Regions from separate parts of the Peribacillus sp. Bi134 genome, predicted to be linked through region 1. Evidence: riboswitches for the same ligand, from Rfam matches in the RefSeq annotation. Region 1 holds a riboswitch; the other holds the start of a gene.
The links. A riboswitch is a leader RNA that binds a small molecule or an ion and turns the genes downstream of it on or off. The one in region 1 is predicted to bind FMN.
Positions count from the first base shown of each region.

Region 2: linked by a shared signal. The riboswitch ahead of LQ188_RS12375 (ECF transporter S component) and the one ahead of ribE (riboflavin synthase) in region 1 are both predicted to bind FMN.

Region 1 is NZ_CAKKLN010000008.1:214,374-223,395, forward strand. Features, by position in the region: gene LQ188_RS19390 (oligoribonuclease) at 1-210, opposite strand, end outside; gene ribE (6,7-dimethyl-8-ribityllumazine synthase) at 598-1,068, opposite strand; partial or broken gene ribB (3,4-dihydroxy-2-butanone-4-phosphate synthase) at 1,146-1,784, opposite strand; gene ribE (riboflavin synthase) at 1,803-2,441, opposite strand; FMN riboswitch at 2,588-2,718, opposite strand; gene LQ188_RS19410 (TspO/MBR family protein) at 2,921-3,658, shown strand; gene megL (methionine gamma-lyase) at 3,655-4,830, opposite strand; gene LQ188_RS19420 (DEAD/DEAH box helicase) at 5,043-6,179, opposite strand; gene LQ188_RS19425 (ATP-binding protein) at 6,227-7,552, opposite strand; gene putP (sodium/proline symporter PutP) at 7,667-9,022, opposite strand, start outside.
Region 2 is NZ_CAKKLN010000005.1:229,374-238,395, reverse strand. Features, by position in the region: gene sigX (RNA polymerase sigma factor SigX) at 1-447, shown strand, start outside; gene LQ188_RS12385 (hypothetical protein) at 413-1,636, shown strand; gene serA (phosphoglycerate dehydrogenase) at 1,769-3,343, opposite strand; FMN riboswitch at 3,685-3,820, shown strand; gene LQ188_RS12375 (ECF transporter S component) at 3,984-4,565, shown strand; gene LQ188_RS12370 (ferredoxin) at 4,692-4,940, opposite strand; gene LQ188_RS12365 (helix-turn-helix domain-containing protein) at 5,231-6,292, shown strand; gene LQ188_RS12360 (ATP-dependent DNA helicase RecQ) at 6,295-7,797, shown strand; gene LQ188_RS12355 (CPBP family intramembrane glutamic endopeptidase) at 7,787-8,413, shown strand; gene LQ188_RS12350 (LysM peptidoglycan-binding domain-containing protein) at 8,391-9,022, shown strand, end outside.

The DNA.
Region 1 (9,022 bases):
AGTAATCATTTTTTCGTTATCTTCATCAACCGATAGATCAGTAACGATCAATGTATCTTCAAGCTTGGCCTGCTCAAGAAATGCTCCTACGTTCTGATTAAGGCGACCAATTGAATTATAACTTACCACTACTTCTTCTCCGAAGGCCAGCTTAGCTATAATGCCGCAGCCGACTCCATCTAAATCATTATGTGTAAAGAGATGGTACACACAAACCCCTCCTAGTAACTAATAAATTTACTTTTCCCTAAAGACATGAATTTCAATTGCAATCTTTACAATTGTAGCATAATCATATCCGCATATTTTATCATGCTTCCATTACGTGATGCTTTTGTTCGTTTTTTTTCGAAAAACCCCCTGATGATTCTTTATTTTCCATAATTTATAACGTCCATTACTTTGAAATCGAGGTTTTTCCATTGAAGAGGTTGCGTGGTGAAGATCAGCATTCACTAATCGATCAAATGGCTAGGAATTTTACGAACTTTGGAGAATTGCTTAATGGTTTAAAAAGCCAGACCCAATCCGACAAATGATCCGGTACATCAAAAAAAGCCGCAGGGACGTTATTCCCTGCGGCTTCCTTATACCAAATCACTGTTCAATCAATTTTCCAAGGTTGGCCATTTCAATTGCACTAACGGCCGCTTCATAGCCTTTGTTACCTGATTTTGTTCCTGCACGTTCAATCGCTTGTTCAATATTTTCAGTTGTCAGCAAACCGAAGATAACCGGTACACCCGTTTCCAAGGAAACGGAAGCCATGCCTTTAGCCGCTTCATTACAGACATAATCATAATGTGAAGTGGCACCCCTGATTACCGTTCCAAGACCGATTACCGCATCATATTTACCTGTATTCACAAGTTTTTTTGCAATTAACGGTAGTTCAAAAGCACCCGGGACCCAAGCGATGTCAACATCATTCTCATCAACGCCATGACGCTTAAGGCCATCCAATGCCCCTCCTAAAAGCTTGCTTGTGATAAACTCATTAAATCTTCCTACCACGATACCGACTTTCAATCCTGATCCGATTAATTGTGCTTCAATAGTTTTCCCCATGTCCAATTCCTCCTAATTTTAAAAAACAATATAATTTTTTGTTCTGTAAGATGTAATTACTTAAATCCTCAAGCTTTCGGGATGTTCAGTTCAAGCTCCTGGTTCCCGATAGTATCATTTTGTTGAAGATACCGAATCAAATCGGCTATCGTAATGAACTTCAGGTTGAATTTATCAGCGATGACTTCTAAATCGGATACCCGGGCCATTGATCCATCTTCATTCATGATTTCACAAATGACACCAGCTGGAGCGGCACCGCATAACTTCGCCAAGTCCACCGATGCCTCTGTATGTCCCGCCCTCCTTAATACGCCGCCTTCTTTTGCGACTATCGGAAAAGTGTGACCAGGCCTTTGGAAATCTTCAGCGACCGAATCTTCATTAAGAAGCTCAAGGATGGTCAAGGACCTTTCAAAAGCACTGATTCCTGTAGAGGTGCTTTTATGATCGACACTTACCGTAAAAGCAGTGCCATGATGATCGGTATTTTCTCCAACCATAGGATGCAGTTTCAATTTCGCTGCCAGTTCTTCAGTGATGGTTGTACAAATCAAACCACGTCCATGAGTCGCCATGAAATTAATCGCTTCCGGTGTCGCCTTTTCGGCCAGCACTACAAAATCCCCTTCATTTTCACGGTCTTCATCATCGGATACGATTACTACCTTGCCTGCCTTCAAATCTTCTATCGCTTCTTCTATTGTATGGAACATCATTACACCGCCCTTTTATTAGAATCCATGCTCTGCCAAAAACTCTAAATTCAGTCCTGGTTTTGGATTGCCATTTTTCATTTGATGTATTATATATTTCCCTATCATGTCGTTTTCGATGTTAACGATATCACCAGCCGCTTTTTGTCCCAATATGGTGTCCTGATGAGTCAATGGAATCAGTGATACAGTCAATAGGTTCCTTTCGATCCCAAATATCGTCAAGCTCGTTCCATCAATGGCCACGGATCCTTTTGGAATGCAAAAGGCACTGAGCCCCTCTTCCAATTGGATTACATAATAAACGGCATTTTCTTTCCGTTCTTTTTTGATGATCGTTCCGGTTCCGTCGATATGACCTGAAACAAAATGACCGCCAAACCTTCCCTGTGCACTCATGGCTCGTTCAAGATTCACAGGTGATCCCAATTTCAATGTCCGTATCGAGGAAGCTTTGACCGTTTCCGGCATCACGTCGACCGTAAACAAACTTTTAGTGAAGGACGTTACCGTTAAGCAGACCCCGTTTACTGAAATACTATCCCCCAGATGAACATCTTCAAGGATTTTTTCAGAACGAATCGATAACTCCATACTGCTTTTTCCTTTGTTCATGGAATGAACGGTACCGATATCCTCAATGATTCCCGTAAACATGTTTTTCCCCCTTTTATAAAATATAAAAAACCCCTTAGGATGACCTAAGGAGTTAGCAGGAGAAATGAGTGAAAAAAATTGTATACCTAAAAAGCCCAACATTTTCATTTTTGAAAAATTAGGCGTACGTATACACTTGGGTTCCACACGTCCTTCTCCCATCCAGACTTTACTGTCGGCTTTGGAATCTCACCAAATCCTGCCTTTAACAGGCTCGCGGGCTTAGAATTTCTTCATCACCGCCGGTTGGGATTTTCACCCGACCCCGAAGGACTAAAATAATATGAATCTTTGAATATTTTATCACCATAAAGTGAAGATGTAAAATTTCTAACCTTAAATGGTTCAATTGTTACAGAAACTTCCTCTCTTTATGGAAAAACGACCTCCAAAGTCCCCGATGTGCTCCAAAGAGGTTAATCAGGCTAAATATGTGGAATAGGGTTAGAGGTTCACAATTCATATAAGGAGGAAGCCTTATGCTTATTTCCATCATCAACTTGATTTTCTATCTGTTCGTCGTCACGATGAATTTTTTAGCTAATTACCTGCCATTGAACGGCCAGACATCAGGAGAGATTTCCGATAAACTTGATGTCCTTTTCACTCCTGCAGGATATGTATTTTCCATATGGGGCTTGATCTATTTCCTGCTCGCCATCTGGGTATTCAGGCAGTTTTTAAGCAAACACCAAAACAGCCCTGCCTATAAGGCATCCTTCCCTTGGTTCGCTTTAAGCTGTGTCTTGAATGGCGCTTGGCTTTTGGCTTGGCACTATGAGCACTTTTTGTTATCCGTATTCATTATCATTGCTCTTTTGGCTACTTTAATGGTCATTTATACTAACGTAAAAAAAGTGAAGCGTGCGCCTTTCGACCTATTTCCGTTTTCCGTTTATACAGGCTGGGTAAGTGTTGCAACTATCGCTGACATTTCTTATTACCTCACGTATATCAAATGGGACGGTTTTGGGGTTTCCAGTTCAACATGGACGATCGTCCTGCTGATTGCAGCAACAATCCTGGCTTTTGTCTTTGCAGGTAAAAACCGGGATTGGTGCTATCCTCTCGTATTCGTTTGGGCGTTCATAGGCATCGGGATACGAAATAGCTCCGGCTATCCGGTAATTACGGACATTTCTTATATCCTGGCTGTCATCACTTTTATCGTATCCATCACCATCTTCATTAAAAGTAGAAGGAATATGGTAGCCTAAAATGCTTGCTGAAGATCTTGCCAGACATCCTGCCAAGCTTCTAGGCCAACTGAGAGACGGACCAGCTGGTCACTGATGCCCATTTGTTTCCGTGAATCTTCAGGAACGGCAGAGTGCGTCATGGTAGCGGGATGCTGGATCAATGTTTCGGCATCCCCAAGACTTACGGCAATTTTGATTAGTTTCAATTTATTTAGGAATTCCTGTGCATCCTGTTTTGTGCCATGCAATTCGAAAGAGATAAGGCCGCCGCCATGTTTCATCTGTTTTTGCATTATATAATGATCCGGTGAAGCTTCATCACCTGGATAATATACCTTTTTCACTTTTGGATGTTTCTTAAGTTCATGAAAGATTTCCATTGCATTGGACGAATGACGGTCCATCCTGACAGGCAAGGTCTTTAACCCCCGCAATAGTAACCAGGCATCGAAAGGTGAAATGATTCCACCGATATCCTTCTGTGTAGTCCCTGCTATCTGATTCATGAATTCCTTCTTACCTACGACAAGTCCTGCAACGACATCCCCATGCCCGCAAAGATATTTCGTAGCGCTATGAAGGACGATATCACAGCCATACTCAAGCGGTCTCTGTAGATATGGCGTCGAAAACGTATTATCCACTACGACCGTCACATTATGTTCCTTCGCAACTTTCACCACCATCTGTAAATCAATCATTTTCATCGTCGGATTGATCGGGGTTTCTACATAGATGCAGGTCGTTTCCGGCCGAATCATTTTCCTTACCTGTTCTTCTGTATCCATCTCACAAAAATCATGAGTGATGCGGTATTTATTTTTCATAAGCTGCAGAAGGCCAAATGTACAACCATATAACCCCTGTGAGCATAGGATGTGGTCATCTGTTTTCGTTAACGCAAAAAGCACAGCTGAAACGGCGGCCATGCCTGAACCGAAAGCAAGGCCAGCTTCCCCGCCTTCCAAAGCGGCAATCTTTTCTTCAAGCACATGTACCGTTGGATTTCCAAGTCGTGAATATATATATCCATCTTCCATACCGGCGAAACGCCTCTCCCCTTGCTCGGCATTTTCGAAAGTGAATGTTGAGGTTTGAAATAAGGGTGTTGCCAAGCTTCCTAAATGCTTCTTCGAGTCATATCCTTCATGGATGACTGCCGTTTCAAACTTTTTATACTTTCCTGTCATACCGTCTCCTCCTAACCTATGTCTATTGCTATCATATGTCAAAAACCTATATAAAGGAAGCGTTTTCATTCATGGTCATCACCTATAAATGAACCCCTGAATTTAGTAAAGATGATATGATTTCCGTAGGGCAATAGATGAACAAGTTCAGGTGGATTTACCCGGGCATTCGTAAAAAAGGGACAGCCGCCATGGCCGTCCCTTTTTCCGAATCATTCATCGACTACGATGTTTCCACCATAGAAGGTTACTCTCGTTAATGGCAGTTCTAGTTCACGAGCCATTTTTTTCAACTCTCGCTCTTCTCTTTCCGTTACGATTGAAATGACAGTGCCATCTGCACCTGCACGCCCAGTTCTACCCGATCTATGGATATATTGTTCGATGTTGTCAGCCATATCAATATGAACGACCGCAGTAAGGCCTTTTATATCTAGCCCCCTTGCCGCTACATCCGTTGCTATCAGCATCGGGGATTTTCCGGAACGAAGCTTGCGCAGCGCTTTCTCCCTGTCGACTTTATTGGATTCGCCGTGAAGCACGCCCATTTCAATACCTTTATAGCTCAGCTTTTCATGTAAGACGCTCAGCTCTGCTATATCATTCAGGAAGGCAAGGGCCTTCACATCTTTAAGTCTTGTGATTTTCTCTAGAATCTTGGACTTTTCCCGTCTCTCAACAACAAAGTAAAGATGGTCCACCTTTGATTCCATTTTTTCATGCTTATCAACCTTGATCATTTCGGGTTCATTCATGAATCCCCTGGCCGCTTTTTCCGTTTCCTCCGGCAGGGTCGCTGAAAACACCATGATTTGCCGGTCTTTTAGCGTTGTTTTGATAATATTATTGATCGTTCCCATATGCTCCGGAGTGATCAATTGGTCACCTTCATCAAGTACTATCGTCTTAACTTCGTGCATTTTCAATTTCTTTTGGGCAATCAATTCGTAAATCCGTCCCGGTGTTCCAGCAATCACCTGTGGACGCTTCTTCAGTTTGTCTAATTGCCTTTTCACATTTGCACCGCCGATGAATGCTGCGCCCGTAATGCCGCTTCCCTCTGACCAAATGCGAATTTCTTCATTGATTTGCATGACCAGTTCTCGTGATGATGCCAAAATCAAAGCTTGGGGCGATTTTTTTTCAGGATCTATCTTTTCCAGCAATGGCAGTAAATATGCTAATGTTTTCCCTGTACCTGTCGGTGATTCGGCCATGATATCTTTTCCCTCGACAATCACGGGAATTGCTTTCGTTTGAATCGGGGTAAGTTGTCCGAATCCGGACTTTTTCCAGACCTCTTGTATATATGGTTTTCTATCGTTTATTAATGCGGGTAATTCGCTCATATCGTTCTCCTTTAATATAAAACTTTTCCTATCTTTCATAGTACCATTTATTCTTGTCCAGTAGTCAACGGAATGCGAATTGTAACCGTCGTCCCTTTGTTTATCTCACTTTCAAAATCCATTTCCCCCTGAAGGCGATGAACGATCTTCCGGCAGATTGCAAGCCCGATCCCTGTGCCCTTTTCCTTCGTTGAGTAAAAAGGCTCACCAATCCGTTCAAGACGCTCGGGCCCCATTCCCATGCCATTATCACTCACGCTGACTACAGCTTGTCCATCGATGATTTGCAGTGAAATTTCAATTTCGCCATTATCCTTTATCGCTTCAATGCTGTTCTTTATGATATTGATTACCAACTGTTTAAGTTCAATTGAATCAGCCATAATATAAATCGGTTCGGCAGTTTTAACCCTGAACCCCATTTCGATATTATTCAAATTCGTTTCTGCTTTCATCAACGTGAAAACCTGCTGTAAACAGTCGGCAAGATCGATCCTGCGAAATGCGACATCCTGTTTCTTCCCGAGAACCAAAAGTTCGCTTGAGATAATATTGATTCGGTCAATTTCCTTCAACATGATATCGGAATGCTGCGGGTTTACTTCCTGGGTCATATCCATTAACTGTACGAATCCTTTTAACGATGTAAGTGGATTCCTTATCTCATGTGCGACGGCGGCAGCCAGATGTCCGATAACAGATAGCTTTTCAGACATGATCATCAATTCCTCTTCGCGCCGCAATTCAGTAATATCCCTAACAATTGCATATACCCCTAGCATTTCCGCGTGAACGATGATCGGTAAAAAGGTCACACGGATTATCCGTTTTTCATCACTGCTATTCTGGATGGTCGTTTCGAATTTAACAGCCTCCCCTTGAAGGGACTGTAAAAAGAATTCAGATACTTTTTCACTTTCATTCCAGTTGAGGAGATGATTCGCATTCTGGCCTTTCAAATTGTCACTATTATGCCCCAACAGTTTCTCAGCTTCCGGGTTTAGCGAAACTACATTTCCTTCGAGATTCAGCTCAAGGACACAATCCGGGTTATGCTTGAACAGCGACCGATACTGTTCATCCTTCAGAATGAATTCCTGTTGGGACCTCAACATTTTCCCCGTCCAATACCTGATTATGAAGTATAGGAAAAGCCCGGTTATGAAAATGAACATCCAGCCTTTGGAATGTTGAAACATTGCATATATCTGAACATCTGCCCTTGCCTGTGTCATAGAGATGTAATCCGTAACGACAATCCATAAGACTCCAATGGTTATATATATAAAAGCCACTTTACATGCAATTTTATGAGATTGGTTCATATTTTTTCCTTTGTATTGTTTTTGGTTTATTATTCCCAAATCACTCAAAAAAAGCCCTCATGTTTTCAACATAAGGACTCTATCGATATTGTACCATATATATTGCAATCATTGTTTTATATAGCTAAAAAATCCAGAGCATTTTAACTGGACCTTCAATGATCAAGAGAGGTTTTTAATGGCTTGATTGAATTCTTCTTCTATATCTTTTGTAGGCTTGGCCGATAATAAGCTGCAAACGATCACCGCTATTGAACCAGCAATGAAACCAGGAATGATTTCGTATACTTCAGCGAACTTATCGATCATATCCCAAACGATCACGGTTGCCGTACCGACAATCATTCCCGCCAGGGCTCCCCATTTCGTCATCCGTTTCCAGTATAGGCTTAATAGAATGACAGGACCGAATGCCGCTCCGAAACCAGCCCATGCATAACCCACCAATTTAAGGATTGTACCGCTTGGATTAAACGCCAATAATAAGGCAATGGCAGATATCGCCAATACACCAAACCGACCTACCAGCACTAATTCCTTATCAGATGCTTTCGGCCGAATGAACTGCTTATAAAAATCATCGGTCAGGGCACTTGCCGATACTAACAGCTGAGATGCAATCGTACTCATGACCGCGGCTAAAATCGCAGCCAACAAAAAGCCAGTAATTAGGGAAGGAAACAGTTCTTTTGCTAAAATGATGAAGACGGACTCAGCATTTTTTTCCCCTAAAGGACTGCTTGTCAGGTTAAAATAAGCAATCCCCACCAACCCGGTGAACATCGCTCCGACGATGGCAAAAATCATCCAGCCCATACCGATTCGCCGTGCGCTTTTCAATTCTTTAACAGATGAAACCGCCATGAATCGAACGATTATATGAGGCTGCCCGAAATAACCAAGCCCCCATGCCAGAAGAGATATGATGCCAATGGTCGATGTTCCTTCAAAAACATGCAATAAATTCGGATTGATCGATTTTATTTCATTGAAAGTGGGATCCCAGCCTCCAATATTTACAATTGTGACAACCGGGACTAGAATTAAGGCAATGAACATAATCGTACCTTGTACGAAGTCCGTCCAGCTAACAGCCAGGAATCCGCCGAATAATGTATAAAGAATAACGACGCTCGCTGTCAGCCAGATGCCCCACCGGTAATCCAAATTGAAAGCCGTGCGGAAAAGCTCACCGCCTGCTACCATGCCTGAAGATGTGTAAAAGGTGAAGAAAATTAAAATGACCGATGCCGATACCACTTTTAAGACCCGGGAGCCATCCTTGAACCGATTTCCCAAGAAGTCGGGAATCGTAATCGAATTACCGGCCAATTCCGTATATGTCCGAAGTCTTGGTGCCACGAATAGCCAATTTAAATAAGACCCTGCACACAGGCCGACGACAATCCAGCCAGCACTCAATCCGCTTATGTACATTGCACCCGGAAGACCCATCAACAGCCAGCCGCTCATATCGGAAGCACCTGCACTCAATGCAGTTACAGCCGGGCCCAAGTT
Region 2 (9,022 bases), on a different contig from region 1:
ATCCGGGTGATGAAGGCCTATGAACGCTTCGAAGGTAAGAGCAGTGAAAAAACGTGGATGTATTCGATTGCTAGAAATGTGACGATTGATTACTTTCGGAAACAAAAAGGGTGGAAAGACAAAATCTTTCCCAACTTTGAATGGGATAGGCAATTGATAAAAGATAAAGAACCCATTCCCGAAGAAGTGGCTATCATGAACGATGAAATCCAAGATATTTATCAATGCCTAAACCGGTGTACCACGAATCAAAGATCCGTCATCATTTTACGATATATTCAGGGATTGTCCATTACGGAAACTGCTGAAGTATTGAATTGGAGTGAAAGTAAGGTAAAAACAACCCAGCACCGTGCTTTGAAGGCTATTAAAAAGTTGATGGAGGATTTATCAGGAAAGGAGGGCCACCGCATTGAGAAGGTCCCGTTGGAAAGAAAGCGAAATTGAAGACTTGCTCCGAGAGCTTCCGAAATTTAAAGATGACCGAGCCAAGGCAGAGGTGTTTGCGAGAATACATGATAAAAAGAGAAAGAAACACTGGATACCTCTAATTGCGGGTTTTGCCTCCTTATTCTTAATGGTTGTTTTGGCATCATCGTTAATTATCGAAAAAAAAGGAACGACAAGTCAAGAGGACAGCGGAAGTAGTGGGAAATTATCTCTATCTGAAAATAAGGAAACGGCAGATCATGAACGGCAGGATGCAAGCAACAAAGAAATTCCTCCAGAAGATAAACAGGATTATCAAGAGTTTTCGAGTAAGCAAGCAAAAATTGAATCTAAAGACGAGGTTTCAGAAATGGAACCCGGAAAAGGGAAAAAGGAAAAAAACTTTGCACAAGCGATTTATCAAAATGACCTTAACGATGCATCGATCATTACGATGGGGATCCCAGATGATCAAATGAATTTCATCGTTCCCATTTCAATTAAACTCAAACATTACGATCAAAGTGATACATTGAAACAGTTAGTTAATCAAATGTCCGACATCAATGAAGAGCAATATGGGCTATCTGATTATTTTCCACTTGATATAAAGATTAGCCAAGGAAACGATACGGCCACTGCTCATATTGACTTTCAAGAAAAAAGCCAACTATTGGATGAAGATACACTTTTTCTCCATTCGTTGGAGGAAACTCTTTCCTATAATAATATAGAGAAAATGACATTTTCTACAGATGGTGAGCAAGGTGCCATGTTTGCGCATGCGGGATATTTAAAGGAGTTGGATATACCTCATCAAAAAAATCGCACATACCTGCTTTACCAGAAGGATGAGTCCTCCCCAAGGTTTCTTGTTCCAAGCAATATGGGATATCAGGACTTTGAGGAAGCGCTGCAGGCTGGAAAAGGGGAGGCAGACATCGAGGGAATTTCACCTGCAATCCCGCCTGACCTGAAATGGGAAAGGATAAGCTCGAATGGAGATCTTGTGATCATTCAATTATCAGATCAAGCTGCTATTGAAAATAGTGAGGAATCCCTTCAAGCTTTAGAAGCCATCCTCTTCATAGCTAAGGATTTTGGTTTTGAAAAAGTGAAGTTTGAAAATGCTCCAATTGAAGAGGTAGGCCAGCTGAATTTAACTGAAGACATATTGGTGCCCAAAGCTCCGAACCAAGTAAATTGATGCAGCGGGCTAAGATTTAATAAATATGAAGGTTTTTCATATGTTGGTGCGTTATAAACACACTGTCCATGGTAAGCAAAAGCCCCTTGCATTCACAGAAAAAGTGCCCGCGCTGACGGGCACTTTTTTGTCTTATAATGAAATACGGGCCATGAATGTAATTTCTTCTGTTTCCATTAAAAATTGTTTCATGTTATCTTCCAATGGTAAATCAAAGCTCAAAACCATGATGGCTTCCCCGCCAGCTTCTTTACGGCCAACCTGCATGGTGGCGATATTCACTCCGTGATCACCCAGGACCTTACCTACGTTACCGATTACACCAGGTTTATCGGTATGCTGGATATAAAGTAAATTCGGTTCTGGATGAAAGTCGATTTTGAAACCATTCAAACTTACAATTCGAGAACCGTAATTTTCGATATAGGTCCCACTGATTGTTAATTCACGGTGGTCACCTTTTACTTTAAGGCTGATCAAATTCGAGTAACCTAAAGAGTCCGTAGAGATTTTTTCACCAACGGTTATGCCACGCTCTTTTGCGATCAACAAGGCATTCACTTCATTTACAGATGCATCGACTCTTGATCTGAAAAAGCCGGAGATTAGACTTTTTGTAAGAATCGCTGTATCGAAATCCAATGATTCTCCGGCATACGTAACGGAGATTTCCTGAATTCCTTCATTCATGCACTGAGAAGCAATGGATCCCATTTGCTGGACAAGTTGATAGAATGGCTGTACCTTTTCAAACACTTCTTTAGATATGGCTGGCAGGTTGATAGAACTTGAGACTGGATTTCCTTCGAAATAGGTCAATACCTCCTGGGCAACCTGTACGGCAACATTTAATTGGGCTTCTTTAGTTGAAGCACCCAGATGAGGTGTAGCAATGACGCTATCCAGTTCAAGCAGTTTATGGCCAATTGGAGGTTCTTCGACGAAAACGTCCAGGGCCGCCCCTGCGACATGTCCTTGAACTAACATTTCATATAAATCATCTTCGTCCAGAATACCGCCCCGGGCGCAGTTAAGTACATAAACCCCTTTTTTACAGGTAAGCAGTTTTTCTTTATTGATTAATCCTCTAGTTTCATTCGTAAGTGGTGTATGAACAGTAATGATGTCTGCTTTAGGAAGCAATTCATCTAACGGCAGGGCAGTTACGGACATTTTCTTTGCACGATCGACAGTAAGGAACGGATCATAGACAATGACATCCATGCCGAATACCTTAGCGCGTTTGGCAATTTCCCCTCCGATACGTCCAAAGCCAACTATTCCTAATGTTTTACCACGAAGTTCAGTACCCGTATATGAAGAACGTTTCCACTCCCCATTCTTCAGTGAAGCATAAGCTTGCGGAATGTGGCGCATTAATGAAGCCATCATGGCGAATGTATGTTCAGCTGTTGAAATGGTGTTGCCGTCAGGTGCATTAACCACGACAATCCCGCGTTTTGTCGCCGAGGGGATATCTATGTTATCTACACCGACACCAGCGCGTGCTATAATTTTTAGCTGCGGCATACGGTTCATTAAATCCTCTGAAACCTTCGTAGCACTTCTTACAAGAATTGCATCAATCTGATCAAGTTCGTTTGCAGCTTCCTCTACGGTCTTTTGAATGAGATGAATATTGGATGCCTCAGATAGCGGTCCGAGTCCTTCTGGTTTAATGGCGTCTGCTACTAAAATCCGATACACGACTTAACACCTTCCTAGGAAAAAATTATCTTAAATTTCAGTTAATTTTACAATTGAAATGCTGAATATGTCAATTTGGCTTAACCGGATGTAAGCGCTTAATAGAATGGTGATCTTCTGATCATCTGTTTAATGTCGCGATATAAATGGCTTCATCAAGGATTGAATAGTATAAAAAATAATTTTCATTATTTCGAATTTTCATTTTGTGTATCCACTATTTATTTTAAGCCATTCACTGTGATGATCGATATTCATCCTGAATGAATCAACTGAGAAAAAAAGTGCTATCAAAAAACAAGTAATTCAGATATAATGGGAAGTATAAAAAAATTTTATAGATCTATCTTCGGGGCGGGGCGCAATTCCCCACCGGCGGTGATGAAGAGTTTCTTCTTCTAAGCCCGCGAGCCTTACAAGGCAGGATTTGGTGCGATTCCAAAGCCGACAGTATAGTCTGGATGGGAGAAGATGGAGGTTCCTGAGTGCGTTTCAACAGTTATTTGCTGAACGTTTGTTTGATGTAACCTTTAATTTATCCCTTTAATTCTATTGGAATTAAAGGTTTTTTTATTGAACATCAACATATGGAACCCTAACCTCTTTTTCAGGTAGATCGGAAAAAGAAGGAGAGAGACCTATGAAAAAGAACAAAGTGAAAAAAACGGTCACACTTGCCATGATGGGAAGCATTTCTTATTTATTGATGCTTTTAAATTTCCCGTTTCCGGGATTCCCGCCTTTTCTCAATGTTGATTTTAGCGACATACCAGCACTGATGGCGGCATTAATTTTCGGACCGATGGCTGGAATTCTAGTCGAGTTCATTAAGAACCTATTGGATTTAGTCATGACAGGGACCTTGACTGCTGTACCTGTGGGGCATATCGCTAACTTCATAGCCGGAATACTGTTTGTCTTGCCGACTTATTATGTATTTCAGAAAATCAATTCAAAAAAAGGGATGACATTCGCTTTACTTGCGGGAACAGTTTCCATGGCAGTATTCATGAGTGTTTTAAACTATTATGTCTTCTTACCGGCTTATACCTTCTTTATGGGATGGGATGCAATGTCGGCACCCGAGTCAAGAAAGCTCGTTACGACGGCAATCTTGCCTTTCAATGTGATAAAAGGCGTACTCATCACATCCGTATTCATGTTGCTGTTCATTAAATTACAGACATGGATCAATAAACAAACATTATATAAAAATGCTTAATGGCATTAACGATAGAAATAAAAAACAACCGGATATTCGTATTCGGTTGTTTTTTTATGCCTGTTTCATTTTGGGATGGGGAGATGGCAAAAAAAAAGCCATTTTCGATTGAAAATGGCTTGTACGTTATTCGAATTTAAGTGCATCTCCGTCAAATGCCTCGTCAGCAACTTTAATAGAATCCGTTGGGCATCCTTCAAATGCATCCATCATGTCATCTATAAGTACATCAGGAATTTCAACGATTCCCTCGTTATCGTCAAGGGTAACAAATGCAATCCCTTCGTCATCGTAATCATATATATCTGGTGCCGCTGCTCCGCAAGCTCCACAAGCTATGCATGTTTCTTTATCCACAATAGTAAATTTAGCCATGAATATAACCCCTCCTAAGTTGATTGACAACTGATAATCTTTTTATTTCAGATTATTATCTCTTTCTTATTGTAAGACCGAATGCCAAACTTTTCAATAGAAATTGTATTGATAATAACTATCATGTAGCACAATGTCAACGGAAAACATCGAAATACTTAACTTGGTTCTTTCCATGATTCGTCATTTAGTCACATAATTTTCCTTGTATTCATCAATAATAACGGCGATTTTTGCAGTTATTTGTTACAATGGGTTTATTGGTTAAATGAAACAAGGATGTGAGTCCCATGAATAATTATCTACAGGCCATCATTCTATATGCGATAAAAAAATTTCAAGGCGAACGCTCCATTTATGCTATATACCATATGCTGCAGGGGAAGAAATCGTCACAAACAATCCAGGATGCCCATTTATTCGGGCTAACGGATATTTTTGGGACAATACCTCGATTTACCCGTCAGCAATTAAATCAAAACATTGAACATTTACTTAAGCATGACTTGATTAAATTAACGGATAAACCAGATGCATATGAAATTAGTATGCAAGGTGAAGGAATGTTAGTCGATTACTTTAAAAATAATCCTTTTCCGGCGTATATTAATGGTTGGAAATATCACAATATCACCCCGGTTTTCTGGGGAAGGTTAAACTTACTCATTCAAACCATATCCCATATTGTCCACAATGAAAGACGTTTTTATCCGATACAAAGAAATCCCAAAATCCAATTCTTCGTAAAGGAATTTTTACATGCCAATCGTCAGGATCGAGCATTGATTGCCCAACATCTATATGATGAACTGATATCCCTTTTAGAAAGTCAAAGTGATATGAAACGAGACATATTCATTTTGAAAATAACCGGGATAAACAGGATTGGACTTACGTTTGAACAGATTGCAAAAAGGAAGGATGTAGAAGAAGAGTATGTCCGCTTTACATTCCTTGATTCATTGCATCAAATGCTTGCTGAAATGGAAACGGGAAAGGATTACCCTCTCTTGTCCACATTAACAAATGATTGGAAAAGTAGTGGGAATCCTCATTTGACACAATCTACACAGGCTACTTTACGATACATCCATGAAGGGAAAAGTCTGGGTGAAATTGCTGAAATCCGCAGATTGAAAGTCAACACCATCGAAGATCACCTCGTAGAAATTGTCTTATCGGACAAGAGTTTTCCGATTTCAGATTATGTGAATATCGAGGATGAGAGGAAAATTGCTGAAGCTATTAAGGAACTTGGAACAAAAAAGCTTAAAGCAATCAAGCAGATGGTCGATAATAAAGAGATAAGCTTTTTCCAAATAAGACTTGTACTTGCGAAAATAGGTGAGTGATGATGAATATAGAACGAGTCCTCAAAGAAAAATTCGGTTTTGATGAATTCCGTCCTGGACAAAAGGAAGTGGTTGAATCATTGATGTCCGGCAATCATACCTTAGCGATGCTACCGACCGGATCAGGTAAATCATTATGCTACCAGCTGCCGGCTTATCTTTTAAATAAGACTGTCCTAATTGTCTCCCCATTATTATCATTAATGCAGGATCAGGCAGATCAGCTGAAGATGAGTGGCGAAAAAAGTGTATTGACCCTCAACTCTTTTTTGACATTAAATCAAAAAAGGAAAGCTTTCGACCGGTTGCATAGTTATCGTTTTATCTTTTTATCTCCTGAAATGTTAAGCCTGGATGGTGTAATAAAATCCTTGAAATCCATAGATATAGGTTTGTTCGTCATAGATGAAGCTCACTGCATCTCACAATGGGGGTATGATTTCCGTCCGGATTATTTGAATTTAGGAGAAGTGAGGAGTGAATTGAACAATCCGTTGACTCTTGCCCTGACTGCAACTGCAACCGCTGAGGTCCGGAGGGACATCGTTGGTAAACTCAATATTGAGCCGGTCAATGAAACAGTCTCATCTGTTGATCGGGAAAATATCGCAATTATTGTCGAGCGAATGTTCAGCTACGATGAGAAGCTAGCACGTGTGCTGGAGCTTGTCAGGAAATTTACCGGAAGCGGGATTATTTATTTTTCCTCTAAAAAAGTGGCGGAATCTGTCACAGGATTTTTACAGGAAAACGGGATTGATAGTGTCAATTATTATCACGGTGGAATGGAACAGGAACAAAGGATGCTGATTCAGCAGCAATTCATTTCTGGCCAGTTAAAGATTATATGTGCAACAAGTGCTTTTGGAATGGGTGTGAATAAATCCGATGTCAGATATGTTATCCATTTTCATATCCCATCGACGATGGAAGCATATCTTCAGGAGATAGGCAGGGCGGGACGGGATCGTAAGCAAAGTGTGGCTGTCTTATTATATAGCGAAGGGGATGAAGGGCTTCCGCTGCATTTGATGGAGCAGCAGTTGCCTTCGGATTCGCAAATCGATGGTGTATGTTCTTTCCTTAATGCATCACAAAAGATTCCGGTGAATTTGACCCTTTCAGAAAAAGAACAGCTGTCTCAATCCTTTTCGTTAAACGAAGTCCAGCTGCGTTTTTTTACCCAGTTTACGGGTAATAACCTACATCAAGTGGCTGCGATGAAAGAGTATTGTCAAAAGAGGAAATCCAGGAATCAAGAAAAGCTGCATAACTTCCTGCACTGGATCTATGCACCGGAATGTCGACGTTTAGGAATACTGGACTACTTTGGAGAAGAGCATCGGGAAGTGAATCCCATCTGTTGTGATATTTGTGGGATGGATACCGAAAAAATGGCTGATGTATGGCCGGAAGTCAAGGTGGATCCGGTCAATTCCTTTTCCTCGTGGAAAAAGGAATTGGCTTATATCTTATTAAAGAAGGAATATGGCAATGAAAAATAAGCAAGCTGAAATGATTAAACAACTTACAGATAAACAGTTGCTATTTAATTTGTTTCTTACACAAATTATTCTCTTAACGTTAGCCATCTTTTTAGGTATTATTTTATTTAAAGACCGTTCTGCCTTTTTCGACTTATTTATCTATGATGACCTGAACATTTTGCTGATTGGAATTCCCGCAGGAGTCATTGTCGTGCTATTTGACTTATTGCTTATGAAAGTGACACCCTCTTCCTATCAGGATGATGGTGGTATTAACGAACGCATTTTCAGTAATTTGTCATACCCGATGATTTTTGTCGTAGCTTTAGTGGTGGCGATTAGCGAAGAATTATTATTCCGTGGAGTGCTGCAAACACATTTTGGTTTGCTTCTTACGAGCCTCATTTTTGCAGCCGTCCATTATCGTTACCTTTTTAATTGGTTTTTATTTTTGAATGTTTTGGTTTTAAGCTTCTTTATCGGTTTTCTATTTGAAATGACTAATAATATCATCGTGACGATTACGGCCCACTTTTTGATTGACTTTATCCTTGGTATTTTAATCAGGAACAAAAAGCAAAGAGGGTTGAGCAAGAAAGGGGGTGACTTGAATGAGCCGGGTACAAAAGAATGAAAAAGAAAATGATCAGGCTGGTGAACTTCGTTCGCGAATTGAACGTCAGAAGGCTAAATCATCATTGCCCAAGCGCAGCAAAGTCCACCAGAATAAAAAGAAAAAAAGTAAAGTGAAGATTAAGTTCCCAATGATACAATTATTAGCGTTATTTTTTATTTTGCTTCCAATTGGATTTTATACCCTTTATACATATCTGCAGGATAGGCCTGTACCTGTTACTAAAAGTGACCAAGTCGTCTTAAAAGAGGAAGATAAAGAATCGATTCCAACTACAGCAACGGCAGAGGACTTAAAGGAAAAAGAGTCGGCAAAGGCTGAAGCGGAGAAAGAGAAAGAAGAAGCTGAGGCTAAAGCCAAAGCGCAGCAAGAAGCTGAGGAAAAAGCCAAGGCAAAGCAAGAAGCTGAAGAAAAGGCTAAAGTGCAGCGAGAAGCTGAGGCTAAAGCCAAAGCGCAGCAAGAAGCAGAGGAAAAGGCCAAAGCACAGCAAGAAGCAGCGGAAAAGGCCAAAGCACAGCAAGAAGCTGAGGAAAAGGCAAAGAAAGCAGCAGCAGAAAAGAAAAATGTACAAGCCGCTAAACCGGATAAAGAGGGATACAAAGTTGTCTT